2 linked regions of the Spirosoma rhododendri genome follow. The protein of the gene in region 1 interacts with the protein of each later gene in a pairwise test. Links are inferred from orthologs where the notes say so. Each region holds a gene or a part of one and is shown on either strand. Other genes may lie near its edges.

Region 1 (2,856 bases):
GTCAGCACGCGCCCACCGGCGGAACGGACAGCTTCGGCCAGATGCGCCGTTGTCAGACCCAGCGACGTACCAAGATCGACCACCGTTTTGAGGTTCAGATACCGGATCAGCCGAAACAGCAGCCGGGCGTAACGGGGCGACTTCTGCGAGTGGCGGGCAATGTCGCTGACGGTACGCTGACGCGCACCGTTTACCTTCGACCCGGCCCCCAAGTCAGTAATCTGAATCAGTTCCTGACTCCGTCTGAGGTCGTTACGCAACAGCCGAATCGACGCCAGCGCGGGTTCGCGTCGGCTATCGGTTCGGATTGCTTTCGTATAAAGCGAGAAAACAAAGGGCGAGTGTATCGAGTGCTCGTCCTGAGCGTGGCTGAGATAGCGCAGGTAAGCGGCAATCATGGTAAGCGGTACAACGTCATGCACTCGGTTGGTTGAGGCACGCGGGCACCTTTACGCAAACTACGGGCAGCAAGCAGATGAGATTAATTGAGTTTGTAGGGCACAACCATCGTGAATTCGGGAATCGTTACCTGTAACTGCTTCCCGTCGATGACGCGCTCAACCAGATACGTACCGGCCATTTTGCCCATGCTGGAGCGCAGGTTGCAACCGGAGACGTATTCGTGTACTTCGCCGGGTTCCAATACCGGCTGAAGCCCTACCACGCCTTCCCCTTCCACCTCCCGGATGGTTCCGTTCGAATCGTAAATGAGCCAACGTCGACGCAGTAGCTGAATCGTGTGGTCGCTGGCATTTTCAATTGTGATACGGTAGGTAAAAACGTAGTGTGCCTGTAACGGACTGGAGTACTCAGATTGGTACTCAGTCTTTACACTAACTTTGACACCTTCTGTGACGGACGATACCATAAATTTCGTGTCTTTTGGCAACCTTAGAACGAAAATTAAGTTGATAAGTTTTGTTACGCAAGAACCACTTCCAAAAAAATAATTGGGGAGTGGCTTTTGGTATTTGTCCTACCCCAACACAAGAAAATCCTGACGCGTTCTCTTTATGAATGTAACTATCGCCGAATCGTGGCAATCGAGGCTACAGCCGGAGTTTAATAAACCATACTTCGTTCAACTGGCCGAATTTCTTCGTCACGAATACAGTACACAACGCATCTATCCACCGGGAAAACTGATTTTCAATGCGTTTAATAGTTGCCCGTTTGAGGAGGCCCGCGTTGTGATTCTGGGGCAAGATCCGTACCACGGTGAAGGGCAGGCCAATGGATTAGCTTTCTCCGTGGCGGATGGGATAGCCAAGCCGCCATCGCTTATCAATATTTTCAAAGAAATTCAGGACGACCTTGGCAAGCCAGTGCCCAAATCGGGTAATCTGGAGCGCTGGGCCAATCAGGGCGTGATGTTGCTCAACTCAACGCTTACTGTTCGGGCGGGGCAGGCCGGGTCACATCAGGGTAAGGGCTGGGAAACCTTTACCGATACCGTTATCAAGCTGATCTCCGACGAGAAAGAACACGTCGTCTTTATGCTGTGGGGGGCTTACGCGCAGAAAAAAGGGGCCGTTATCGACAGCAAAAAGCACCTCGTACTGAAAGCAAAACACCCCTCGCCGATGGCCGCCAATTACGGCGGCTGGTTTGGCTGTAAGCACTTCAGTCAGGCCAACGACTACCTGACAGGCAAGGGCCTCCCCCCGATTGAGTGGTAAGTACCATAGTAAATGAGTCAGTCGCGCTCCTCACTCCAGCCACATAAGTCTCTGATTAAAAACTTATTAAATAAATCAGTAACCTTATCAAGACTGTCTCTATATTGATGGTGGAAGTTACATTATCACAAACAGTAGCGTGAACAGGCGAGTTGTTTTGGCTAACCAACAAAACAACACCTGTGACTATGAAACGTACCCGTACATCGGTTGGCCAACTGCTAACTGGTTTGTTCTTTGCTTTCTTCATCAACACGCAGTCTGGGCTGGCTCAGCAACGCACTAACACCCCGACAACACCGACAACTACCGCAAACGACCCAATCCCGAACAACCGGCCGACAGCGCCCCCGACCGGGTCGCAGTTGGGCAATTACCGCAACGAGCAGGCCGATAACTGGATACCGCTCGAAGCTTCGAAGCGACAAGCTATCGTTACTGATCTGCAACCCACTGTAACTGAGTTATTGCAGCTTTATCACGACGCCAAACAAAGCCACTGGAACCTGCGCGGCCCGCTATACCTGTCGCTGCACGAAGCCTTGCAGGAATTTGCCGACTTGTTTCTCGACCAGTCTGATCTAATCGCTGAGCGTGTTCTTCAGATCGGTCAGCCAGTTGATGGACGCCCGGACGTGCTGGTACAGACGTCGGGCCTACCGCGCTACCCCGGTGGCTACCTTTCCGACCGGCAGGTGTTAGCCCTCATGGACGAGCGAGTCAACACGGTTGCCGTACGCGTAAGACAACGCGTTGAAAGCACCAGTAAAAACGGCGACGAAGTATCGTCCAACAAGCTACAGGATCTGAGCTATCAACTAGATAAAATCGTCTGGAAACTGCGCGTGATGCAGCAGTAAGCTACAGGCTTATAAACGAGTAAGGGGGCCGGTAAACGAACATGCGTTTACCGGCCCCCTTACTCGTTTAGTTTTGTTAGTCAATCGTGCGGAACAGGCGATTCCAGCGGATTTTGTTCCAGATATTGGCCGGGTTCGGGTCGAGCGACATCCAGACGAATACGGCTTTCCCCACGATGTGATCTTCGGGAACAAAGCCCCAGAAGCGCGAATCCAGCGAATTATCGCGGTTGTCACCCATCATGAAGTAGTAATCCTGCTTAAACGTGTACGACGTAATCGGCTTGCCGTTGATACTGATCGAGGTGGGCGTCAGC
Region 2 (2,997 bases), 740 kb from region 1 along the record:
TGACTTCAACGCGGTTTTTGCCACATGACGCCATCACGGCGACGAGTAATGCGGCTTTCCCGAAGTGTTTAAATGACATAACTGGTTTACTGGTTTTACAAAAAGAACGGTTTATAAATAGCCCTGCACTTGTCAGACGGTAGCCAGTAGCTGCGACTGATACTGGGGCAGGATAGCCAGTATCCGCTGTTCGGTTTCAGCGAGTGTTAATTTGGAACGACCACCGGCAGCGTTCCGGTGTCCGCCCCCGTTAAAATGTGCGTTCGCCAGATCGCGAACCGAAAAATCACCCACCGACCGGAATGAGATTCGGATTTCTTCACCCCGATCAATCAGGATAGCGGCCGCAACTACTCCCTCGACTGCCAGTGCGTAGTTGACCATGCCTTCCGTATCGCCCGTTTTCGAGCGGTACGCCTTCAGTTCATCTTCTGTCAGCGTGATATAGGCAAAGCGGAACTCTGGCAACACGTTAAGCTTCTCGTTCAACACATGCCCAAGCAGCCGAAACTTATCAATAGATACGTTATCAAAAATTCGCCGGTGAATCGTGCTGACGTCAATACCAATATCGATCAGCGCGCCCGCGATACGGTGTACATTCCCGGTTGTATTAGAATGGCGGAACGAGCCAGTATCCGTCATCAGACCGGCGTAGATGCACTCGGCGATCGCAACGTCGATCAGGATCTGATCGCCCAGATCGCTGATTAACTGAAAGATCAGTTCAGCCGTAGCAGCTGCCGCTGGGTTCCAGAGCGCCAGATCTGCAAAGGATTCCGGTTCCAGATGGTGGTCGATGAGCACTTTCGTTGCCCGCGCCTGCCGCACCATTGGAGCTAGCTCTTTAATACGGTCGAGAGCAGAAAAGTCGAGACAGAAAATGACAGTTGCTTCGCTCATCAGCTGCGAAACAGCGACTCGTTGCTTTTCGTCGAAGGCGACTACAGTGTCGTTTCCTGCCATCCAGTGCAGATTTTGCGGGTAATCGGTGGGTGTGACGACGGTTACCCGATGGCCTTTTTTTCGTAGGTACCCGGCTAGTGCCAACGACGAGCCCATAGCGTCGGCATCGGGATTCTGGTGGGTAGTAATCAGCACGGTTTGCGGTTCGATGATCAACCGGCCAATTGCGTCAATGTCCTGCATAAAAGAAGGGCTGGCGCCCTAATCGAAAGTCAAAAGTACGAATATTTTGGATACCAGTGGGTTTGGGCGACCGGCTGCTTTCTTGCGGAATCTCTCTACCTTTGCGCCCAAATTAAATTTGGATAATCAAACCTAGTAATGGCAACGAATCGCACGTTCACCATGATCAAGCCCGACGCTGTCGAGGGAGGTCATACCGGTGCAATTATACGCATGATCGAGGAAGCTGGCTTCCGCGTCGTCGCAATTAAGAAAACCCAGCTGACACCCGAACGGGCTGGCCAATTTTACGCCGTTCACCGCGAGCGGCCTTTCTACAACGATCTCCGTACGTATATGTCGTCGGGTGCTATTGTGCCAATGATTCTGGAGAAAGAGAATGCGGTTGCCGATTTCCGCAAGCTGATTGGGGCTACCAATCCTGCGCAGGCGGAAGAAGGTACGATTCGCAAACTATACGCAAAGTCGCTGGAAGCCAACGCTATTCACGGTTCGGACTCTGATGAGAACGCTGAGATCGAAAGCAATTTCTTCTTCTCTGCCACCGAGCAATACTAACCATTGATTGTCCTGAACTGTGATTTTTGTGATTACGCTGATGGGCTATGATTTCTTTTCTGAATCTGGCCAATCAATTAATCAGGTGAATCACGGTTCATATTGTCTAAACTGTGATTCACCTGATTACGCTGATGGACTGTGATTTCTTGTTCATGAATCAGTGAAATCAATTAATCAGGTGAATTAAAGTTCAGACAGTCTTGAACCGCCGGGCGGCCCCGTGTGATTCATCTGATTGCTCTGATAGACTATGATTACTTTTTTTGAATCAGCGAAATCAAAGCAATCAAACGAATCACACGGGGCCGCCCGGCGGTTCAAGACACACAGTTCAAGACTGAGGGTATTTACAGAAGTCCAGCAGCGGGCAAATGCTGCATTTGGGCGACCGGGCCAGACAGATGTACCGGCCGTGCAGAATCAGCCAGTGGTGCGCCTTGGGAACGTGTACCTTTGGAATATACGCCATCAGTGACTTCTCAACGGCCAGGGGCGTCGTGGCTGTGAGTGGGGCCAGACCCAGTCGGTGCGATACCCGAAAAACGTGCGTATCGACGGCCATTGTCGGCTCGTTATAAACCACCGACAGAATTACGTGCGCCGTCTTACGACCCACTCCCGGCAGACTCTGCAAGTCGGCTAGTGTCGTCGGAATTTCTCCTCCAAATCGTTCCATGATAGCTTTCGCCATCCCGACCAGGTGTTTCGCCTTGTTGTTGGGATACGATACGCTGCGGATGTACGAGAACACCTCATCAACCGACGCAGCCGCCAGCGATTCAGGCTCTGCAAAGCGGGCAAACAGCGCTGGTGTAATCTGATTGATTCGCTTGTCGGTACACTGCGCTGATAAAATGACAGCCGTCAGCAACTCAAACGGATTAGAAAAATTCAGTTCGGTTTGGGGCTCGGGATAGTGTTCGGTGAAATATTCGATAAACCGGCGAAACCGCTCTTTTTTAAGCATAACAATAAGCACCCGGACGTTGCCACCCGGGTGAGTAAAAGCCAAAAATCCACCAGACCACTACGCGTTACGTAGTTGCGCCGGTGGATTTAACGGATGATTTCGAGAATAGGCAAGAATATTGTCGACCGCGCTGGGGCGAGGCTGCCGTTCGATCTTGTTCATCATCGACCGCAATTCAAGCGCATCGAGGAAGAACGTTGTCAGTTCCGGCTCCGACATTAGGGCTTCTTCTATGAGCAGGCTTTCCTCGGGCGAGGTCTCCTCATAGACATACCGGATCACATCATCTTGGGTAAATGTTTTTATCATAACTCGGC

Evidence for each region. The genes of interacting proteins can lie anywhere in the genome.
Region 2: the proteins of ung (region 1) and HH216_RS07370 interact in binary tests that used the Escherichia coli proteins (3 or more experiments, as listed by UniProt). The link is inferred for Spirosoma rhododendri from one-to-one orthologs.

Annotation. Positions count from the first base shown.
Region 1 is NZ_CP051677.1:2,525,546-2,528,401, reverse strand. The notes cover bases 45-2,846. They hold ung (uracil-DNA glycosylase), read left to right. Parts: upstream 45-1,013; coding sequence 1,014-1,679; downstream 1,680-2,846. Other genes in these bases: lepB (signal peptidase I), read right to left, coding at 2,616-2,846; HH216_RS10575 (Dps family protein), read left to right, coding at 1,868-2,539; apaG (Co2+/Mg2+ efflux protein ApaG), read right to left, coding at 482-868; HH216_RS10590 (O-methyltransferase), read right to left, coding at 45-398. Outside these bases: more of HH216_RS10590, read right to left, coding at 1-44; more of lepB, read right to left, coding at 2,847-2,856. UniProt on the Escherichia coli protein: Excises uracil residues from the DNA which can arise as a result of misincorporation of dUMP residues by DNA polymerase or due to deamination of cytosine.
Region 2 is NZ_CP051677.1:1,787,026-1,790,022, forward strand. The notes cover bases 55-2,997. They hold HH216_RS07370 (nucleoside-diphosphate kinase), read left to right. Parts: upstream 55-1,287; coding sequence 1,288-1,707; downstream 1,708-2,997. Other genes in these bases: HH216_RS07360 (FKBP-type peptidyl-prolyl cis-trans isomerase), read right to left, coding at 55-79; HH216_RS07365 (DHH family phosphoesterase), read right to left, coding at 133-1,149; nth (endonuclease III), read right to left, coding at 2,042-2,677; HH216_RS07380 (hypothetical protein), read right to left, coding at 2,738-2,989; HH216_RS07385 (RNA polymerase sigma factor), read right to left, coding at 2,964-2,997. Also shown: more of HH216_RS07360, read right to left, coding at 1-54. UniProt on the Escherichia coli protein: Major role in the synthesis of nucleoside triphosphates other than ATP. The ATP gamma phosphate is transferred to the NDP beta phosphate via a ping-pong mechanism, using a phosphorylated active-site intermediate.